3 regions of the Streptomyces sp. NPDC048142 genome follow, and region 2 is predicted to be linked to each of the others. Evidence: riboswitches for the same ligand, from Rfam matches in the RefSeq annotation. Region 2 holds a riboswitch; each other region holds the start of a gene.
What was found. A riboswitch is a leader RNA that binds a small molecule or an ion and turns the genes downstream of it on or off. The one in region 2 is predicted to bind thiamine pyrophosphate.

Region 1 (7,276 bases), on a different contig from region 2:
CCGGGGCTGCAGGGCGCCCCGCTCGCGCAGCACATCGCGCAGGGTGCAGCCCGCCACGTACTCCATCGCGAGATAGACGTACGCGCCCTGGGCGCCCTGGTCGAAGACCGCGACGACATTGGGGTGCGCGAGGCGGGCCACCGACTTGGCCTCACGGATGAAGCGCTCGACGAACGAGACGTCGGTGGCGAGCGCCGGATGCATCACCTTGAGGGCGAGCACCCGGTCCAGGCGGGTGTCCACGGCCCGGTAGACCGTGGCCATCCCGCCGACGGCGATGCGTGCCTCTATGCGATACCGGCCGTCGAGCAGCTGCCCGACGAGAGGGTCCTGGAGGGTCGTGTCCACCCGGAGAGTCTACGAGCCGCCACCGACACCCCGGACGGACCGGGGCGGTGCCGGGGCCGTTCTGCAGCCGATCCGTGACAGGGACACGTCCCACGTGGCGGGACCATGGCGAGGGCGCGTCCGGGGTGGCGGGCCCGTGGCGGGCCCGTGGCGGGGTCACGTCCTATGTGGCGAGTGCGTGGCAGGGGCACGCCCCACGTGGCGAGTCCGCGCAGGTGCTCAGAACGCCGGGCGCTCCGGATCGAGCACCGCCCGCCCGTCCATCGGCGACGAGGCCTCGGCGAAGTGGCGGCGCGGAATCCGGCCCGCCCGGTACGCGAGCCGCCCGCCCTCCACCGCGTGACGCATCGCGGCGGCCATCAGCTCCGGCTCCTGGGCCCGGGTCACCGCCGAGGCCAGCATCACGGCCGCGCACCCCAGCTCCATCGCCTGCGCCGCGTCCGAGGCCGTCCCGGCGCCGGCGTCGAGGATCACCGGCACCCCGGCCCGCTCGACGATCAGCTCGAAGTTGTGCGGGTTGCGGATGCCGAGCCCGGAGCCGATGGGAGAGCCGAGCGGCATGATCGCCGCGCACCCCACGTCCTCCAGCTTCCGGGCCAGGACCGGATCGTCGTTGGTGTACGGCAGCACGACGAACCCGTCGTCGACCAGGATCTCCGCCGCGTCCAGCAGCTCGACGGTGTCGGGCAGCAGGGTCCGTTCGTCGGCCATCACCTCCAGCTTCACCCAGTCGGTGCCGAGCGCCTCCCGGGCCAGCCGGGCGGTCAGCACCGCCTCGCCCGCGGTGAAGCAGCCCGCGGTGTTCGGCAGGACCTGGATGGAGAGCCGCTCCAGCACCGAGAGCACCGAACCCCGCACGGTCGGGTCCAGCCGGCGCATCGCGACGGTGGTCAGCTCGGTGCCGGAGGCGATCAGCGAACGCTCCAGCACCTCCAGGCTCGGGGCACCGCCGGTGCCCATGATCAGCCGGGAGCCGAACGTGGCAGGACCCAGCGTGAAGACGTCGTCCGACATGGTCAGCCTCCCTGCACGGCGGTCAGTACCTCGACGCGGTCGCCCTCGCCGAGCGGCGTGGCGGCCCACCGGCCGCGCGGGACGACGCTCTCGTTGACGGCGACGGCGACTCCGGAGCGGGCCGGGGTCAGGGTGGCCACGAGGGCGTCCAGGGCCGTCCCGGCGGGGACGGCACGGGCTTCCCCGTTCACCGAGACGGAAACCGAAGCCCCGGACGGTACGGGAGCGGAGGCCGGGGCGGAGGCGGGCTCCGGCGCGGTGGGCTGCTGGGTCATGCGGGCTGCTCCTGGAGTGCGGGGGCGGCGGGGAGTGCCGGTGCGAACCGGCCGGGGGCGAAGGGGCGGGCCGTCTCGGGCAGCTCGCCGGTGGTGAGGGCGTCGGCCATCGCGTCCCCGGTGACGGGGGTCAGCAGGACGCCGTTGCGGTGGTGGCCGGTGGCGAGCAGCAGGCCGGGCAGGGCGGTCGGGCCGAGCAGCGGGGCGTTGTCGGGCGACGCGGGGCGCAGACCGGCCAGGGTCTCGGTGAGCGGCAGCTCGGTGATGCCGGGCACCAGCTCGTGGGCGTCGCGCAGCAGCTCGTACACCCCGCCGGCGGTGACCGTGGTGTCCCAGCCCATCTCCTCGCTGGTGGCGCCGATCACCAGCTCGCCGTTCTCGCGCGGCACGAGGTAGAGATGGCCGCCCCGGACCACGGCGCGCACGGTACGGCCGAGGAAGGGGGCGTACGCCGGGGGCACGGTGAGCCGGATGACCTGGCCCTTGACCGGTCTGACCGGCGGTACGAGCTCCGGCGGGAGCCCCGCGAGCCGGCCGCTGAGACTGCCCGCGGCGAGCACGACCTGATCGGCCGCGAACTCCGTGCCGTCGCCGAGCAGCGCCCCGGCGGCCCGGCCCCCGGCGACGGTGAGCCGCTCGGCGGTGGTCCGGCGGAACACGACCCCGGCCCGCTCGCACGCGGTCAGCAGCGCCGCGGCGAGGCGGCGCGGATCCACCTGGTGGTCGCCGTCGACCCGGAGGCCGCCCCGGACGCCCGGGGCCAGCATCGGCTCCAGGCGGCGGCACTCACGGCCGCTCAGCCAGGTCGACTCCAGGCCCGAACGCTCCTGGAGGGCGTGCAGTTCGCGCAGATGCGCCCGGTCGTCGGAGTCCAGGGCGACGGCGAGCGTCCCGCAGGCGCGGAAGCCGGTGTCCCGGCCGCTCGCCTCCTCCAGCTCGGCCACGAACGCCGGATAGCGGGCGGCGGAGGCGAGGTTGAGCCCGAGCAGCATCTGCTCGCCGTAGTGCAGTTCGGTGACGGCCGCCAGCATGCCCGCCGCGACCTGTGCGGCGCCGCCGCCCGGTGCGGGATCCGCCACGGTGACGCCCAGCCCCCGCTGGGCGGCCCGCCACGCGGTGACCAGGCCGATGATTCCGCCCCCGATGACGAGGACGTCGGATCCGGAGGTTCTCCGCGAGATACGCATGGGTGTCCAGCCCCTCCCTTCGCCGGCATGACCCGGAGCAGGTTCGTACGGTCGGAGGCCGCCAGCCTCCCTCTCAGCCCGGTGCGTCCGGGCTCCCGCGAGTGTTCTACCTTGGCCACCCTAAACCCACTCGCCCATGGCACAGTCAAGGGAGCAGCCACCGTGGCCCGTTCACTCGACGGACTCGTCCTGGCCCCGGTCGCCGACCAGGCGCCCGGCCAGGTCGGCACCCGCACCCGCTTCACCTACCACGAGCGGGACGGCCGGATCTGGGCCGAGTACGCGGGCGGCGACGTGGTCCGCGGCCATCTCGTCGGCACCCGGGCCGGGGACGTGCTGGACTTCCGTTACGTGCAGCTCAAACAGGACGGAACGACCTCGTCCGGGCACTGTCTCTCCACGGTCGTCGACCTCGCGGACGGCCGGGTGCGGCTGGAGGAGCGGTGGGCCTGGGAGTCCCAGGAGGGCAGCGGGACCAGCGTGGTGGAAGAGCTCGCTTCCTGAGCCCGTTCCCCGGGGCCCCTCGGCCTCGTTCCCCGCGTCCCCGCAGCTCCTTCCCCGCGACCCCCTACCTGGCAGTCCGTCAGTTGAATAAGGTGGACAGGTGAGCGAGCAGACAGAGCAGCGGGCGGCGCGGCAGCGGACACGGCACGTCGTGGTCGTCGGGGCGGGCATGGCGGGCGTGCAGAGCGCCGTGGCCCTGCGCGAGGCGGGCTTCACCGGGCCGGTCACCCTGATCGGCGCCGAGCCCCACCAGCCCTACGACCGACCGCCGCTGTCCAAGGCCGTGCTGCTGGGCAAGGCCGAGGACTCCGCCTTCGACGTCGACTTCGAGGCGCTGGACATCACCCTGCGCCTGGGCCTGCACGTCACCGCCCTGCGCGCCGCCGACCACGTGCTGGACACCGCCGACGGGCCGGTTCCCTACGACGCCCTGGTCCTGGCGACCGGCGCGGAGCCCCTGACCCTGCCCGGCACCGAAGGCGTGCCCGGCGTCCATCTGCTGCGCACCCTCGACGACGCCGCCCGGCTGCGGCCCGTCCTGGAGCGGCAGCACGACGTGGTCGTCGTCGGGGCGGGCTGGATCGGCGCGGAGTTCGCCACCGCCGCCCGTGCCGCGGGCTGCGCGGTCACCGTCGTCGAGGCCGCCGCCCGCCCGCTCGCGGGCACCCTGCCCGCCGAGGTGGCCGCCCCGATGGCCGACTGGTACGCCGACAGCGGCGCCGAACTCCTCACCGGGGCGCGGGTCGACCGCGTCGAGGAGGGGGCCGTCATCCTCGCGGACGGCCGCATCCTGCCCGCCGGGGCCGTGGTCGTCGGCATCGGCGCGCGCCCCGCCACCGACTGGCTGGCCGGCTCCGGGGTCGCACTCGGCCCGGACGGCTCGGTCACCGCCGACAGCGCGCTGCGCACCTCGCTGCCCGATGTGTACGCGGTCGGGGACTGCGCCTCCTTCCCCTCCGCCCGCTACGGGACACGCCTGCTGATCCACCACTGGGACAACGCCCTCCAGGGCCCGCGCACCGCGGCCGCCGCGATCATGGCCGTCCAGGACGGCGGACCGCTCCCCGTCCACGACCCCGTCCCGTACTTCTGGTCCGAGCAGTTCGGCCGCTTCGTGCAGTACGCCGGCCACCACGCGGTCGCCGACACCCTGCTGTGGCGCGGCGACGGGGCGGACGCGGCCTGGTCGGTGTGCTGGCTGCGCGACGGCGCGCTGGCCGCCGTGCTCGCCGTGGGGCGCCCGCGCGACCTCGCACAGGGCCGCAGGCTCATCGAATCGGGGGCCGTCCTGGACCCGGAGAAGGTGGCCGACCCCGCCGTACCACTGAAGTCCGCCGCCCTGTGAGGGGCCCGGGACCCGCCGCGGCCCACCCCCGTACGGTCGGCCCGGCTACCGACTGTCAGTCCTGGATGGCACGCTTGTCCCTGTGACCGAGATTGACGCAAAGACCGATGCTCTCGTCCCCGCCTGGCTCCACCTTCCCGACATCGCGGAAATGCTCGATGTCCAGGTGACGCGCGTACGGCAGCTGGTCAAGGAGGGCCAGCTCATCGCCGTACGCCGTGGTGAGAACCGGACGCTCCAGGTGCCCGCCGCCTTCATCGACGGCGACAAGGTGGTCAAGGGCCTCTCCGGCACCCTGACCCTCCTGAGGGACGACGGCTATTCCGACGAAGAGATGCTGGAGTGGCTCTTCACTCCCGACCCGACCCTGCCCGGCACCCCCGCACAGGCGCTGAGCGAGAATCGCGGTACGGAGGTGAAGCGCCGCGCCCAGGCGCTCGCCGTCTGACCGATACGACAGGAAGCGGAGCACGGGCCGCCCGCTGCGGCCCGTGCACCGTCACGACCACGGGGGAGCACCACCCATGTCCACGTCTCGCGAGCAGCTGTCCGACGCCCGGCTCTACCTGTGCACGGACGCCCGCAAGCGGCAGGGCGACCTCCCCGCCTTTCTGGACGCCGTGCTCGCCGGCGGCGTCGACATCGTCCAGCTCCGGGACAAGGGCATGGAGGCCGCCGAGGAGCTGGAGCATCTCGCCGTCCTCGCCGACGCCTGCCGCCGGCACGGCAAGCTCCTCGCGGTGAACGACCGCGCCGACGTCGCCCACGCCGTCGGCGCCGACGTCCTGCACCTCGGGCAGGGCGACCTGCCGGTGCCGGCCGCTCGTGCGATCATCGGCGCCGACCGGCTGATCGGCCGCTCCACACACGCCGAGGCCGAGGTCGACGCCGCCGTAGCCCAGGACGGCGTGGACTACTTCTGCACCGGCCCCTGCTGGCCCACCCCCACCAAGCCCGGCCGCCACGCTCCGGGCCTCGACCTCGTGCGCCACGCCGCTTCCCTCGACCAGCCGCGCCCCTGGTTCGCGATCGGCGGGATCGACGCCGGCAATCTGGATCAGGTGCTGGACGCCGGGGCCCGCCGTGTCGTCGTCGTCCGGGCGATCACCGAGGCCGACGACCCGGCCGGCGCCACCGCCGAGCTGGCCCGGCGTATCCGGGCGCACGCGCTCTGAGATTTCCCGCGCGCGCCGAAGCGCCGATGGGGGGACATCTCGGGCACTTGTCCGATGGGTGGACAGCAGTCCGACAAAATGAGGCAAACTTTCCCGCTGTGGTTGGGGGAGTCTCCACCCCCTGGTTAACCTCCCCTTATGGCCCTTGGTACACCCTCCACCAGGACGGATCACGCGCGCACGGTGCGTGACCTGCTAGCGACCGGCAAGACGTCGTACTCCTTCGAGTTCTGGGCGCCCAAGACGGAAAAAGGTGAGCGGAACCTCTGGAACGCCCTGCGCCGGGTCGAGGCGGTCCGCCCGAGCTTCGTCTCCGTGACGTACGGCGCCGGCGGCTCCACCCGTGCCGGGACGGTCCGGGCCACCCAGCAGATCGCCGCCGACACCACACTGACCCCGGTCGCCCATCTCACCGCCGTGGACCACTCCGTCGCCGAGCTGCGCAACATGGTCGGGCAGTACGCCGACGCGGGCATCAGGAACATCCTCGCGGTCCGCGGCGACCCGCCGGGCGACCCGATGGGCGAGTGGGTGGAGCACCCGCGGGGGGTGAAGTACGCCGCCGACCTCGTCCGGCTCATCAAGGAATCGGGCGACTTCTGCGTCGGCGTCGCCGCGTTCCCCGAAATGCACCCCCGGTCGACCGACTGGGAGGCGGACATCGGTCATTTCGTGGACAAGTGCCGGGCGGGTGCGGATTATGCGATCACCCAGATGTTCTTCCGCCCGGAGGACTATCTCCGGATGCGTGACCGGGTGGTCGCCGCGGGTTGCGAAACGCCCGTGATCCCCGAGGTCATGCCTTTGACGAGTGTGAAGCAACTGGAAAAGTTCCCCCAGCTCAGCAACGCGACCGTGCCCGCGTCGTTGAAAGAGCGCATCCTCGCGGTCAAGGACGATCCAGCCGCTGTACGCTCCATTGGCATCGAGTTCGCAACGGAGTTCTGCGCGAAGCTGCTGTCCGAGGGTGTGCCCGGACTGCACTTCATCACGCTCAACAACTCGACGGCTACGCTCGAAATCTACGAAAAACTCGGACTGCACAAGCAGTCGTGACCGGTCGTACCCGCCTCCGACGCGGCTACGGCCGAAGGAGGGGGCGGGCGTGGGCTGGACGGTCCTCTACATCGCATTCGGTCTGGTGGCCCTGTGGCTGCTCGGCGAGGTGCTGCTGCAGTACAAGGCACGACTGCGCTGGCGGCTCCTCGCCTTCGCCGGCTTCCTCGGCGTGGTGGTCGGGGTGCTGCTGGCCTCCGTTCCGGTCATCGTCGTCGGCACGCTCACCTTCGCCACCGGCCAGACCTTCGTGACGCTGTCCTTCCGGCGCGGCTTCTCCACCGGCTGGGCCATAGGCGGCAGCCCGGGGGAGAGCCGTCGGCGCAGGGGCGGCGGCGAGGCTGCCGCCGTGAAGGAACCCACGCTGGAGGT
Region 2 (7,276 bases):
ACACCGAACAGCTGCGCACCATGGCGCTCAGCGCCACGGCGCTGATCACTGCGGCCGCGGCGACCGAGTACGAGCACTACGTCAGGGCCCGGGGCGAACTGCGCCGGGCGGCGACCGCCGAAGGAGCCGACGGGGCCCCGGCCGTGGACGGGCCGCAGAGCACGGCTGCCGGATCGGGAGCCGGCATAGGCGCGGTCGTCACGGTCCTGACCCCGCTGCTCGCCGGGACCGCGGCCGTCATCTTCCTGCTCGTCGGCTACCTGCTGAAGGCGGTCAGCCCGTCGGTGGCCTTCGGCGACTCGATGGTCGCGGCCGGGTGGTTCTTCGCCGCGGTCGCCGCCGCGGCGATCCTGGTCGCGGCCGTCGGGCTGCTCGTCACCGCGCTCCGCAACGGAACGACGCCCCTGACCGCCGAGCACGAGGAACAGGAGCTTCCGGAGGAGGTCGCGCGGGCCAGGGAGGCCTGGCGCCACGCCCTGCTGGAGCGCGGCATCCTCCCGTTCCTCCGGGACGCCCTGGACGACCCCACCGCGGGGCCCGCCGCGCGGACCCCGCACCGTTCGCCCAACCGCATCCCGAAGGCCGGCTACAGCAGGCCGGACTTCTCCGGCCCGGACGACGGCCCGGCGGCCGGGCCCCGGCCGACCTTCACCAGTCCCGACTTCACGAGCCCGGACTTCGGCGGCCCCGAGCACCGCCCGGACTGAGGGCGGGGGCCGGACACGGGTCCCGGCCTCCTCCGCTTCCGGCTCCCGGACACACCGCGGGCCGGGGCGGCGAATGCCGCGCCCGGCCCGGGGAGACGCTCCGGACGGACCGGAGCGGTGGATCAGATCGCCTGCGGGGCCAGCTTCGGGTTGACGCCGTGCTGGTTCGCCTCCGGCTTGCCCTCCGAGGCGAGGAAGACGATCAGGATGATGGCGCCGACCAGCGGGATGAGCGCGATCAGCAGCCACCAGCCGGAACGACCGGTGTCGTGCAGGCGGCGCACGCCGACAGCGAGCGTCGGAACGAGAATCGCGACGCTGTAGATGAAGGACAGGAAGTCCGCGCCGATCAGGCCACCGATGATCGAGAGCACCACGCTGATGCCGACGCTGATGAGCGTGAACATCCAGTACTCCTTGCGGCGCGCGCGTCCGCTGAAGCCTGCGTAGTTCTTGAGTACTGCCAGGTACCAGTCCATGGTGATTCCCTCCCCGGGCCCCTGTTCAAGGGCCGCCAATTCTCAGCCAAGCTAGCCGGAAAGTAAGCCACAGATAAGCAAAGGGTCAAGGGCTGGTGAGCTGCGGGCCAAACGTACATAAAGCTGCCACACGACCGTATCCATACTGTCGCTTAACAAGGTGGCCAACCATGCCAAACAACCGTGAAATGGCGGCAGTTACCCAATAGGGCAGGAAACGCCCATAGCCTCCTGGCCGGATCGGCATCGGTGCTACGTGATCGCGCCTCGGCCGACCGGGGCCGCAGGTCCCGAGGAGGACCCGACCGCCGGACCCGAGAAGGACCCGACCGCCGGGGACGGGGAGGCCCCGACCGCCGGGGACGGGCCGGCGGCCGGGGCGGGTCAGTCGGCGATGGGCAGGTAGACCCGGTTGCCGGCGGCCGCGAACTCCTTCGACTTCTCGGCCATGCCCTGCTCGATCTCCTCCTGCGAACCGCCGTGCTGACGCCGGATGTCCTGGGAGATCTTCATCGAGCAGAACTTCGGCCCGCACATCGAGCAGAAGTGCGCCGTCTTCGCCGGTTCGGCGGGCAGCGTCTCGTCGTGGAACTCCCGCGCGGTGTCCGGGTCGAGGGCCAGATTGAACTGGTCCTCCCACCGGAACTCGAACCGCGCGTCGGACAGCGCGTCATCCCACTCCTGCGCGCCCGGGTGCCCCTTGGCGAGGTCGGCCGCGTGGGCGGCGATCTTGTAGGTGATCACGCCCGTCTTCACATCGTCCCGGTTGGGCAGCCCCAGGTGCTCCTTGGGCGTGACGTAGCAGAGCATCGCCGTGCCCCACCAGGCGATCATCGCGGCGCCGATACCGGAGGTGATGTGGTCGTAGGCGGGCGCGACGTCCGTGGTCAGCGGGCCGAGTGTGTAGAACGGCGCCTCCTCGCAGATCTCCTGCTGGAGGTCGATGTTCTCCTTGATCTTGTGCATCGGGACATGCCCCGGGCCCTCGATCATGGTCTGGACGCCGAACCGCTTGGCGACCGTGTTCAGCTCGCCCAGTGTGCGCAGCTCGGCGAACTGCGCCTCGTCGTTGGCGTCCGCGATCGAGCCGGGGCGCAGCCCGTCGCCGAGCGAGTAGGTGACGTCGTACGTCGCGAGGATCTCGCAGAGCTCCTCGAAGTGCTCGTAGAGGAACGACTCCTTGTGGTGCGCGAGACACCAGGCCGCCATGATCGAGCCGCCGCGCGAGACGATCCCGGTCTTACGACGGGCCGTCAGCGGGACGTACGGCAGGCGCACGCCGGCGTGCACCGTCATGTAGTCCACGCCCTGCTCGGCCTGCTCGATGACGGTGTCCTTGTAGATCTCCCAGGTCAGCTCCTCGGCCCGGCCGTCGACCTTCTCCAGGGCCTGGTAGAGCGGGACGGTGCCGATCGGCACGGGGGAGTTGCGCAGCACCCATTCACGGGTGGTGTGGATGTTGCGGCCGGTGGACAGGTCCATGACGGTGTCGGCGCCCCACTTCGTCGCCCAGGTCATCTTGTCCACCTCCTCCTCGATGGAGGAGGTGACGGCCGAGTTGCCGATGTTGGCATTGACCTTCACCAGGAACCGCTTACCGATGATCATCGGCTCGATCTCGGGGTGGTTGACGTTGGCGGGCAGCACCGCCCTGCCCTGCGCGATCTCCTCGCGGACGACCTCGGCCGCCACGTTCTCCCGGATCGCCACGTACTCCATCTCCGGGGTGATCTCCCCCCGTCGGGCGTACGCGAGCTGGGTGACGGGGCGCCCGTCGCGGCTGCGGCGCGGCTGGCGCGGGCGGCCGGGGAACACGGCGTCGAGGTTGCGCAGTCCGCCGCGCGGCGAGGTGTGCTTGAGCCCGTCGTCCTCGGGGCGGGCCGGACGGCCCGCGTACTCCCCCGTGTCGCCGCGGGCGATGATCCAGTTCTCCCGCAGCGGCGCGAGGCCGCGGCGGACATCGGTGTCGATGGTGGGATCGGTGTACGGCCCCGACGTGTCGTACAGCGTCACGTCCTTGCCGTTGGTGAGGTGCACCTGTCGGACCGGCACCCGGAGGTCCGGGCGCGAGCCCTGGACGTACCCCTTGTGCCAGCCGATGGACTTCCCGGCCTCGTCGTCGTTCCGATCGGAGGCAGGCGTGCGTGCGTCCGCTGTGGTCATGAGACCTACTCCCTACGCCGGCATTACCCGGTAACAGGTTCGGCGGTCGGCGCAGCGAGTCCCGTACGGATGTACGGCGATCAGCGCCCTCTCAGCCCGGTGCTCCGAGCTCCCGCGTGTACAAAGGTGCCTCCACGCTAGCGTCCTTCCCGGCGAGCTGACCAGAGAGGGTCCTCCCGTTCTTGCGATGATCGACCCGTGACCTCTCCCCAGAGCGACCCCTCGCCCCAGCCGCCCCAGGGCCACACCCACAGCCACGGACCGGCCGCCCCGGTCTCCAAGCACCTGCGCAAGGTCATCGCCGCCGTACTGATCCCGTTCGCGACGGCGGTCGTCGTCGGCCTGATCGCGTTCTGGCCCGGTGGCGTGCCCGACCACGAGCGCACCGGCGTCGGATTCGACCGGCAGACCCAGGACGGCAGGGTCGTCCAGGTCGACAAGGTCGACTGCGCGGACGTCAACGCCGCGCAGGTGCCCCCGACCGGCGACACCTCCACACCCTCGGGCCGGGAGGCCGTCAACGAGCAGGAGGGGGAGTGCTCGAAGGCCACCATCGAGGTGACCAGCGGCGACGACAAGGGCCGCAGGTTCGTCGAGGTGGTCCAGCCGGACGCGCCCCGCCAGCTGAGCGAAGGGCAGGGCGTGGTCGTGGCGTACGCCCCCGACGCGCCGCGCGACCTCCAGTACTCCGTGACCGACGTGGACCGGAAGATTCCGATGGCGCTGCTGGCCGGGATCTTCGCGCTGGCGGTGGTCGCGGTGGGCAGGATGCGCGGGGTGATGGCGCTGGTGGCGTTGGCCGTGTCGTTCGCCGTGCTGACCCTGTTCATCCTGCCGGCGATCCTGCAGGGATCGAATCCGCTGGTCGTGGCGGTGATCGGGGCCAGCGCGATCATGCTGGCGGCCCTCTATCTCTGCCACGGGGTGACGGCCCGTACGTCGGTCGCAGTCGTCGGCACGCTGATCTCGCTGCTGTTGATCGGGCTGCTGGGCTCCCTGTTCATCGACTGGGCGAGCCTGAGCGGCAACACCGACGACAACACCGGCCTCATCCACGGCCTGTACCCGGACATCGATATGAGCGGTCTGCTGCTGGCCGGCGTCATCATCGGTTCGCTCGGGGTGCTCGACGATGTGACGGTCACCCAGACCTCCGCCGTCTGGGAACTGCACCAGGCGGACCCGCAGATGGGTTGGAAGGGGCTGTACCGGGCAGGTATCCGGATCGGAAGGGACCACATCGCCTCGGTGGTCAACACGCTGGTGCTGGCGTACGCGGGCGCGGCGTTGCCGCTGCTGCTGCTCTTCTCCATCGCCCAGAGCAGTGTGGGGACGGTGGCCAACAGCGAGTTGGTCGCCGAGGAGATCGTCCGCACACTGGTCGGGTCGATCGGCCTGGTCGCCTCGGTGCCGGTGACCACGGCGCTCGCCGCGCTGGTCGTCTCCGCGGACCGCCCGGGGTCCGGCGGCGCACAGGCGGCTACGGCCGCGCCCGCGCGGTCCGGACGGGGCCGTCGTCGCAGGAAGGGATGACGAGCCGCCGGGTACACCCGGTCAGCCCGCGTTCTGCTCCTCGGCGAGGATGCGGCCCAGCGCATCCTCCAGGTTCCCGTCGAAGTCACCCAGCGTGTGCTCCTGACCGAGCGGTACGAGCTTGTCCGTCCGGTCGAGAAACGCCACCAGCGGTGCCGTACCCGCCCGGAACAGCGCACGGTCCGCACCGACCTGGAGCCGGATGTGCACATCTCCGAGGCCCTCGGGCTCGGTCGGGCCGATATGCACATCTCCGTCGCCGCTCGGGCTGTTGAGCCCGTCCAGCAGCAGTTCGCGGCCGAACGCCCAGGTCACAGGGGCATCGCCGGGCAGGTGGAACGTCATCCGGATGGCGTACGGGTCACCGACCTCGTACCGGAGCTCCACCGGGATACGGAACGAGAGCTCCTCGGAGACGAGGAAGCTCATCATGACCTCTGCTTGAACCGACTCGCGCATCGTTCAACCCCGCAGTAGATGAAACTGGCCAGGAATGATCCCCCAGGCCCTATTGACGCCATCGTGGTGCACGCGATAGCAGATCACAAGGAGTGATTTTTCAGATACTGATAGAGAACACGAACGAACGCAAGAGGCTGGCAACTTCGCCACGTAGCTGTTCGACTGCGGGCAGCAACCGTTCTTCCCGGTCCAGGGGTACGGAAATGGCCATCGCCGCAATGGTGGCACCGGCCGTGACGGGAATCGCGGCGCACACGGTCCCCAGTGCGTACTCCTGGCGTTCGATGACCGGTTCACCTCGTCGGAGGGTGCGCAGCCGCTCCAGAAGCGTGGCGCGATCTCGCACTGAGTAACGAGTGAGGGGCCGCACGGGGTGCCGGTCGAGGTGGTCCTCGCGGGCCCTCTCGTCGAGTTGGGCGAGCAGGCACTGGCCGATGGCGTGCGCGTGAGCCGTCTCCCGGAACGAGGCCCACTCCTCCACCGCCGGGGTGTCGGGAGCGTCCGCGACCGCGATGAGCTCGATCTCGCCGTCGCAGTAGACGGCGCAGTACACCGGGGCTCCGATGACGTCCCGCCAGCGGCCGAGGGAGTCGGCTACGGAGGCGGGGCGGGGGCGGCTCCTGAGGCCGGAGGCGGCGGTCAGGTTCTCGGCGGCCGCGCCGAAGAGGAAGACACCGTTCTCGCGGCGGAGGTAGCCCTCATGGGTGAGGGTCCGCAGCAAGTGGTAGGCGGTCGGCAGCGGAAGCCCCGCCTCCCGTGCCAGCTGCTTGGCGGGCGCCCCGTCCCGATGGGCCCCCACAGCCTCCAGCAGCCTCAACGCCCGTTGAACCGAACCGATCAACGTCGGCACAGCGGTACTCGATGCCGTGGTCAAAGGTCACCCCCAGGCATGGTGACGGGCCGTCGGCCCTCCCGTGGGGGCCGCCCCCACGGGCCTGCCGCGATCCCGAGGACCGCGGGGGACCGGAGATGCCGGTGACCCGCGACCGGCGAGGACCGGTCCGGGCGCCGGCGATCGGAGGCCAACGACCGGACTGTCGTACCCAGGACCGATCAGGCGATCGGGGTGGTGACGGAAGGTCACATTCCGGATGGCGGCAGCGGTTTGCCACTGTATCGGCCGCCTGCGGCAGACGGGTGGTTTCCTCCGGGACTTAGCTCTGCTGGGCTAATCCTCCCGGGCGGAGCTGACCGCGCCGCATCCCGCGGGCCCGGGACAGCCGGAACGGGCCGGCCCCCGCGCCGGCCCGTGATCCGTGATCCGTGTACTACCAGTCACCCCGCGAGGACGACGACGACATGAACTTGCGGACGACGAAGATCAGCCCGCCGACCACGACGACGAAGACCAGCACCTTGAAGAGCAGGCCGATCACGAAGCCGATCACGCTGGCGATCAGCCCTCCGAACACGAAGATCGCAATGACGGGCACCGCGATCCACTTCACCCACCAGGGCATTCCCGCGAATATCTCCCGCACGGCCATCGCCTTTACCTCGTCTCTCTGAAGTCCTTGCCTCGATGCTAAAGGCGCGAGGGCCCCCGCGGGGGCCTGGCAGCCCTTGAAGACCCCTGATCGAGCCCCTAGGGATCCCCGGCTCCCCCGGGACGGCCACCCCCGAGGTGCCCGGAACGGGCTCTCAGCCCTCGGTGTTCCCCGGGACGGGCTCTCAGCCCTCGGGCGGCGAGAAGACGACCATCACCCTCAGGTCCTCGGTGATGTGATGGAACTTGTGGGCCACGCCCGCGGGCACGTAGACGACGCTGCCCCTGCTGACCTGCGTCGTCTCCAACCCCACCGTGATCGCTGCCCGTCCGCTGACGACGAAGTAGACCTCGTCCTGCTGGTGCGGCTGCTGCGGATCGAGCTCTCCCGCGCCCAGGGCGTACAGGCCGACGGACATATTGCGTTCTCGCACGAACTGCAGGTA
Region 3 (7,276 bases), on a different contig from region 2:
TTGCCCGCGAGATCGCCGCCGTCGTACGCGACGGCGCCCAGATCGCGGTGGTCATCGGGGGAGGCAACTTCTTCCGTGGTGCCGAGCTCCAGCAGCGTGGCATGGACCGGGCCCGGTCCGACTACATGGGCATGCTCGGCACCGTCATGAACTGCCTGGCACTCCAGGACTTCCTGGAGAAGGAGGGCATCGACTCGCGCGTCCAGACCGCCATCACCATGGGCCAGGTCGCCGAGCCGTACATCCCGCTCCGTGCCGTACGGCACCTGGAGAAGGGGCGCGTGGTGATCTTCGGCGCCGGTATGGGCATGCCGTACTTCTCCACCGACACCACCGCCGCCCAGCGCGCCCTGGAGATCGACGCCGAGGCGCTGCTCATGGGGAAGAACGGCGTGGACGGGGTCTACGACTCCGACCCGAAGACCAACCACGACGCGGTGAAGTTCGACGCACTGGAGTACGGCGAGGTGATCACCCGCGACCTGAGGGTCGCCGACGCCACCGCCATCACGCTCTGCCGTGACAACCAGCTCCCGATCCTCGTCTTCGAGCTGACCGCCGAGGGCAATATCGCTCGCGCGGTCAAGGGTGAGAAGATCGGCACGCTCGTGAGCGACGAGAGCACCCGGGCCTGACGGCCCCCCAGGATGGACAACGGCCTGCCGGTCGGACACCGTGCAGGTGAGGACGCGACGCAGGACCCGCAGGGCCCGGCGATGACGACGCCGGGCCCACTCAAGACACGCAGGAGCACGTGGTGATCGAAGAAATCCTCCTCGAGGCCGAGGAGAAGATGGAGAAGGCCGTTGTCGTCGCGAAAGAGGACTTCGCGGCGATCCGTACCGGCCGCGCGCACCCGGCGATGTTCAACAAGATCGTCGCCGACTACTACGGCGCGCTGACCCCGATCAACCAGCTGGCCTCGTTCTCGGTTCCCGAGGCGCGGATGGCCGTCGTGACGCCGTTCGACAAGACCGCGCTGCGCAACATCGAGCAGGCGATCCGCGACTCCGACCTCGGCGTCAACCCGAGCAACGACGGCAATATCATCCGGGTGACGTTCCCCGAGCTCACCCAGGACCGCCGCAAGGAGTACATCAAGGTCGCCAAGACCAAGGCCGAGGACTCCAAGATCTCGATCCGCTCCATCCGCCGCAAGGCCAAGGAGACCCTCGACAAGCTCGTCAAGGACAAGGAGTCCGGCGAGGACGAGGTGCGCCGCGCCGAGAAGGAGCTCGACGACACCACCGCGAAGTACGTCGCGCAGGTGGACGAGCTGCTCAAGCACAAGGAAGCCGAGCTGCTCGAAGTCTGATGAACGACTCTTCCCGGGGTGTCCCGCAAGGAGCCGGTTACCGGGGCACGCCCGAGATGAGAGCCGCCCCGGCGGGTCCTGCCCACGATGTGCGTGACGCCCAGCAGACTCGGCCCATGCCCAACGTGCCGGACGTTCCCGACGCAGGTAGAGACGCAGAGAGCCGCGACGACCGGGACAGGGACGCCGCTCACGTCAGCGGCCCCCTGTTCCGTGACGAGATGCCGCAGGAGCCCATGTCCACCCCGTTGCCGCCCCCGCCGCAGAAGAAGCGCGCGGGGCGTGATCTGCGCGCCGCCATAGGGGTCGGCGTGGGTCTCGGCGCCGTCATCGGCCTCTCGCTGTTCATCGTGAAGGCCGTCTTCGTCGGCGTCATAGTGATCGCCGTCGTCGTCGGTCTGTGGGAGCTCACCTCCCGCCTCCAGGAGAGCAAGGGCATCAAGGCGCCCCTGGTGCCGCTGGCCGTCGGCGGAGCCGCGATGGTCGTCGCCGGTTACGCACGGGGGCCCGAGGGGGCCTGGGTCGCGATGGCCCTGACCGCCCTCGCGGTGCTGGTCTGGCGGATGACCGAGCCGCCGGACGGATATCTCAAGGACGTCACGGCCGGGGTCTTCGCGGCGTTCTACGTACCCTTCCTCGCCACCTTCGTCGCCCTGCTGCTGAAGGCGGACGACGGATCGTGGCGGGTCCTGACCTTCCTCGTCCTCACCGTGGTCAGCGACACCGGGGCGTACGCGGTCGGCTGGCGCTTCGGCAAGCACAAGCTCGCCCCGCGCATCAGCCCCGGCAAGACCCGTGAGGGCCTGTTCGGAGCCGTGGGCTTCGCGATGGTCGCCGGCGCGCTGTGCATGGAGTTCCTGATCGACGGCGGCGCCTGGTGGCAGGGCCTGCTGCTCGGCTTCGCGGTCGCCGCCAGCGCCACCCTCGGCGACCTCGGCGAGTCCATGATCAAGCGGGACCTCGGGATCAAGGACATGGGCACCCTGCTCCCCGGCCACGGCGGCATCATGGACCGGCTGGACTCGCTGCTGCCCACCGCACCGGTCGTCTGGCTGCTGCTGGTGCTGTTCGTGGGTTCGGGCTGAGCGCCAGACACCCCTTCCCACCTGCACGTTCTTCGAGTGAGGGTCCGTTGTCCACAGGGCGGCGGGCCCTCACCCGTCTGTCTGCCACACTGGATGAACCATGCCTAAGCCCGGAGAACTCACTTTCGTCGCGCCCCGCGGAGCCAAGAAGCCGCCGCGGCACCTCGCCGACCTCACGCCCGCCGAGCGCAAGGAAGCGGTCGCCGCGACCGGTGAGAAGCCGTTCCGCGCCCAGCAGCTCTCGCAGCACTACTTCGCGCGGTACGCGCACGACCCGGCCGAGTGGACCAACATCCCGGCCGCGTCGCGGGAGAAGCTCGCCGAGGCGCTGTTCCCCGACCTGATGTCCGTGATCCGGCACATCAGCTGCGACGACGACACGACACGCAAGACCCTGTGGAAGCTGCACGACGGGACGCTCGTCGAGTCCGTCCTGATGCGGTACCCGGAGCGCGTCACCATGTGCATCTCCTCGCAGGCCGGCTGCGGAATGAACTGCCCCTTCTGCGCCACCGGGCAGGCCGGCCTCGACCGCAACCTGTCGACCGCCGAGATCGTGCACCAGATCGTCGACGGCATGCGCGCCCTGCGCGACGGCGAGGTGCCCGGCGGCCCCGCGCGGCTCTCCAACATCGTCTTCATGGGCATGGGCGAGCCGCTCGCCAACTACAACCGCGTGGTCGGCGCGATCCGCCGGCTCACCGACCCGGAGCCGGACGGCCTCGGCCTCTCGCAGCGCGGGATCACCGTTTCCACCGTGGGCCTTGTCCCGGCCATGCTGCGCTTCTCCGACGAGGGCTTCAAGTGCCGCCTCGCCGTCTCGCTGCACGCCCCGGACGACGAGCTGCGCGACACCCTGGTCCCCGTCAACACCCGGTGGAACGTCCGCGAGGTGCTGGACGCCGCCTGGGAGTACGCCGAGAAGTCCGGCCGCCGGATCTCCATCGAGTACGCCCTGATCCGGGACATCAACGACCAGGCCTGGCGCGGCGACCTGCTCGGCCGGCTGCTCAAGGGCAAGCGGGTGCACGTCAACCTGATCCCGCTGAACCCCACGCCCGGCTCCAAGTGGACCGCCTCGCGGCCCGAGGACGAGAAGGCGTTCGTCGAGGCCATCGCGGCCCACGGCGTGCCAGTCACCGTCCGGGACACCCGTGGCCAGGAGATCGACGGAGCCTGCGGGCAGCTGGCGGCCTCCGAGCGCTGAGACCTCGGCGCAGCAGCGACCGCGCAAAGACCGGAGACCGCACGGCCCGGCCGAAAACCGCCGGTGTAGCCTGGGCCGAAATCAACTTCATATTCCGACAGGGGAGCGCCACAGCGCTGAGAGTGCGGCACCAAGGACAGGTTGGCCGCAGACCCTCTGAACCTCGCCCGGGTCATTCCGGGTAGGAAGTTCGGACCTTACTCAAGCTGTTGCGCCCTGCCCGCTTCCGGTTCGCCGGACAGCGGGCGGGGCCGCGTCTCTTCCTGGTCACCTCCAGGAGGAATCACATGAACACCACCACGAAGTACGCGGCGGCCGCGCTCGCCGCCGCTCTCGGCGTCACCGTGCTCGCGGGCTGCGGCAGCGACGACGGTCCCGCGGGCTCCGGGGCGTCCAAGGGCACCGGCTCCAAGACCGTGACCCTGGTCAGCCACGACTCCTTCAGCGTCTCGGACGGGGTGCTGAAGGCGTTTGCCGAGGAGACCGGTTACACCGTCGAGATCCTCAAGAGCGGCGACGCCGGAGCCGCGCTCAACCAGGAGATCCTCACCAAGGGCTCCCCGCGCGGCGACGTCTTCTTCGGCGTCGACAACACCCTGCTCTCCCGCGCCCTCGACAACGGTCTGTTCACCGCGTACGAGGCCAAGGGCCTGGACACGGTCGCGGCGGACACGCAGACGGACGAGAAGCACCGGGTGACGCCCGTCGACACCGGAGACATCTGCGTCAACTACGACAAGAAGTACTTCGCCGACAAGAAGCTCGCGCCGCCGAAGACCTTCGAGGACCTGATCGAGCCCGCGTACAAGAACCTCCTCGTCACCGAGAACGCCGCGAGCTCCTCGCCCGGTCTCGGCTTCCTCCTCGGCACCATCGCCACCCAGGGCGAGGACGGCTACGAGGCGTACTGGAAGAAGCTGAAGGCCAACGGCGTCAAGGTCGTCGACGGCTGGGAGCAGGCGTACAACGAGGAGTTCTCCGGCTCCGCGGGCGGCAAGAAGGCCAACGCGGACCGGCCGCTCGTCGTCAGCTACGCCTCCAGCCCGCCCGTCGAGGTGCTCTACGCCGACCCGCAGCCCAAGGAGGCCCCCACCGGGGTCGCCACCGGCACCTGCTTCCGGCAGACCGAGTACGCCGGGCTGCTGACCGGGGCGAAGAACGAGGCGGGCGGCAAGGCGTTGCTGGACTTCATGATCAGCAAGACGTTCCAGGAGGACATGCCGCTGAACATGTTCGTGAACCCGGTCGTGAAGGACACGAAGCTCCCCGCGCTGTTCACCGAGTTCGGCGAGAGCGTCGAGACGCCGCCCACCGTCGAGCCCGAGAAGATCGCCGCCAACCGTGAGCAGTGGATCCAGTCGTGGCAGTCGCTGGTCCTGAAGTAGGGCCCGAGGCGAAGGCCGCCGAGCCCGTCCGGCCCGCCGGTGGCGGGGCCGGTCGGCGCGGGACCGCGGTGCGGCTCGGCCTGATGGCCGTGCCCGTCGCGTTCTTCGCGCTGTTCTTCGCCTACCCCGTGACCGCGATCGTCGGCCGCGGGCTCAAGGCGGGCGGCGACTGGCAGCTCGGGCGGATCGGCGAGGTGCTGGCCCGCCCGGACATCCTCGGCGTTCTCTGGTTCACCACCTGGCAGGCCCTCGCCTCGACCGCGCTCACCCTGTTGATCGCCCTGCCCGGGGCGTATGTCTTCGCCCGCTTCGACTTCCCCGGCAAACAGGTGCTGCGGGCGGTCGTCACGGTGCCGTTCGTGCTGCCGTCCGTCGTCGTCGGCACCGCGTTCCTGGCGCTGCTCGGACGTGGCGGACTCCTCGACGAACTGTGGGGCGTCCGCCTCGACACGACCGTGTGGGCGATCCTGCTGGCCCATGTCTTCTTCAACTACGCCGTGGTCGTACGCACGGTGGGCGGGCTGTGGTCGCAGCTGGACCCCCGCCAGGAGGAGGCCGCCCGGGTGCTGGGGGCCGGACGGTTCGCCGCTTTCCGCCGGGTGACGTTGCCCGCGCTCGCCCCGGCCGTCGCCGCCGCCGCGCTGATGGTCTTCCTCTTCACCTTCACCTCCTTCGGCGTCGTGCAGATCCTCGGCGGACCGGCGTACTCCACCCTGGAGGTGGAGATCTACCGGCAGACCGCGCAGCTGCTGGACCTGCCGACGGCCGCCGTGCTGACCCTGGTGCAGTTCGCCGCGGTCGGCGGGATCCTCGCCGTGCACGCCGCGACCGTACGCCGCCGGGAGCGGGCGCTGAAGCTCGTCGACCCGGCCCGGACCTCCCGCCGGCCGCGCGGCCCCGGACAGTGGGCGCTGCTCGGCGGTGTCCTGCTCACCGCGCTGCTGCTGATCCTGATGCCGCTCGGGGTGCTGGTGGAGCGGTCCTTCGACGGATCCGGCGGTTACGGCTTCGGCTACTACCGGGCCCTCCAGTCCGCCGGGTCGGGCGGCTCCTCCACCTTCCTGGTGCCGCCGCTGGAAGCCGTCGGGAACTCCCTGCGGTACGCGCTCGTCGCGACGCTCATCGCCCTCGTCGTCGGCGGGCTCGCGGCGGCGGCCCTGACCCGGCGGGCCGGACGGCTGGTCCGCGGCTTCGACGCGCTGCTGATGCTGCCGCTCGGGGTGTCCGCCGTCACGGTCGGCTTCGGCTTCCTGATCACCCTGGACGAGCCGCCGCTCGACCTGCGGACCTCCTGGATCCTGGTTCCGCTGGCGCAGGCGCTGGTCGGCGTCCCCTTCGTCGTACGGACGATGCTGCCCGTGCTGCGCGCGGTCGACGACCGGCTGCGGGAGGCCGCCGCCGTGCTGGGAGCCTCGCCGCTGCGGGCCTGGCGGGAGGTCGATCTGCCGCTGGTGCGGCGGGCGGTGCTGGTCGCGGCGGGCTTCGCCTTCGCCGTCTCCCTCGGGGAGTTCGGCGCGACGGTCTTCATCGCGCGGCCGGACAACCCGACCCTGCCGGTCGCCGTGGCCCGGCTGCTGGGCCGGTCGGGGGAGCTCAACTACGGGCAGGCGATGGCCCTCAGCACGATCCTGATGCTGGTGTGCGCGGTGTCGCTGCTGCTCCTCGAACGTATCCGCACCGACCGATCCGGGGAGTTCTGAACGATGACAGGGGAAGTGACGGCAGGGGAAGCGGCGGCAAGGGAAGTGGCAGTAGGGGAAGCGATGGCAGGGGAGCGGCGCTCATGCTGAGTCTGGAATCCGCCACCGTACGGTTCGGGAAGCGGACGGCGCTGGACGCGGTGGACCTGGAGGTCGCCGACCACCGGATCGTGTGCCTGCTCGGACCCAGCGGCAGCGGGAAGTCCACCCTGCTCCGGGCCGTCGCAGGGCTCCAGCCCATGGACGGCGGCCGGGTCCTGCTGGCCGGCCGGGACCAGGCGGGCGTCCCGGTGCACCGGCGCGGGCTCGGCCTGATGTTCCAGGACCACCAGCTCTTCCCGCACCGCGATGCCGGCGCCAATGTCGCCTTCGGGCTGCGGATGCACGGCGTCGGCCGGGCCGAGGCCGGGCGCCGGGTCCGCGAACTGCTGGAGCTGGTCGGCCTGCCCGGGGCCGAACGCCGCGCGGTCGCCGCGCTGTCCGGCGGTGAGCAGCAGCGCGTCGCCCTGGCCCGCGCCCTCGCCCCGCGCCCGAAGCTCCTGATGCTGGACGAGCCGCTCGGCCAGCTCGACCGCAGCCTCCGC

Region 1: another riboswitch for thiamine pyrophosphate. It lies ahead of thiO (glycine oxidase ThiO); the one in region 2 lies ahead of thiC (phosphomethylpyrimidine synthase ThiC).
Region 3: another riboswitch for thiamine pyrophosphate. It lies ahead of ACGF2Y_RS02120 (thiamine ABC transporter substrate binding subunit); the one in region 2 lies ahead of thiC (phosphomethylpyrimidine synthase ThiC).

The regions. Positions count from the first base shown of each region.
Region 1 covers NZ_JBIDBC010000027.1:52,343-59,618, reverse strand. Annotated here, with positions in the region: gene pknB (Stk1 family PASTA domain-containing Ser/Thr kinase) at 1-348, opposite strand, end outside; gene ACGF2Y_RS27855 (thiazole synthase) at 568-1,362, opposite strand; gene thiS (sulfur carrier protein ThiS) at 1,365-1,637, opposite strand; gene thiO (glycine oxidase ThiO) at 1,634-2,824, opposite strand; TPP riboswitch at 2,822-2,933, opposite strand; gene ACGF2Y_RS27840 (hypothetical protein) at 2,987-3,328, shown strand; gene ACGF2Y_RS27835 (NAD(P)/FAD-dependent oxidoreductase) at 3,429-4,673, shown strand; gene ACGF2Y_RS27830 (Rv2175c family DNA-binding protein) at 4,756-5,121, shown strand; gene thiE (thiamine phosphate synthase) at 5,198-5,848, shown strand; gene metF (methylenetetrahydrofolate reductase [NAD(P)H]) at 5,987-6,904, shown strand; gene ACGF2Y_RS27815 (hypothetical protein) at 6,954-7,276, shown strand, end outside.
Region 2 covers NZ_JBIDBC010000002.1:250,615-257,890, reverse strand. Annotated here, with positions in the region: gene ACGF2Y_RS03760 (hypothetical protein) at 1-707, shown strand, start outside; gene ACGF2Y_RS03755 (DUF805 domain-containing protein) at 830-1,186, opposite strand; gene thiC (phosphomethylpyrimidine synthase ThiC) at 1,571-3,349, opposite strand; TPP riboswitch at 3,342-3,475, opposite strand; gene ACGF2Y_RS03745 (YibE/F family protein) at 3,548-4,882, shown strand; gene ACGF2Y_RS03740 (SsgA family sporulation/cell division regulator) at 4,904-5,341, opposite strand; gene ACGF2Y_RS03735 (IclR family transcriptional regulator) at 5,442-6,218, opposite strand; gene ACGF2Y_RS03730 (DUF5326 family protein) at 6,613-6,825, opposite strand; gene ACGF2Y_RS03725 (cupin domain-containing protein) at 7,016-7,276, opposite strand, start outside.
Region 3 covers NZ_JBIDBC010000001.1:416,380-423,655, forward strand. Annotated here, with positions in the region: gene pyrH (UMP kinase) at 1-635, shown strand, start outside; gene frr (ribosome recycling factor) at 758-1,315, shown strand; gene ACGF2Y_RS02110 (phosphatidate cytidylyltransferase) at 1,315-2,400, shown strand; gene rlmN (23S rRNA (adenine(2503)-C(2))-methyltransferase RlmN) at 2,501-3,607, shown strand; TPP riboswitch at 3,697-3,813, shown strand; gene ACGF2Y_RS02120 (thiamine ABC transporter substrate binding subunit) at 3,895-4,992, shown strand; gene ACGF2Y_RS02125 (ABC transporter permease) at 5,076-6,692, shown strand; gene ACGF2Y_RS02130 (ABC transporter ATP-binding protein) at 6,776-7,276, shown strand, end outside.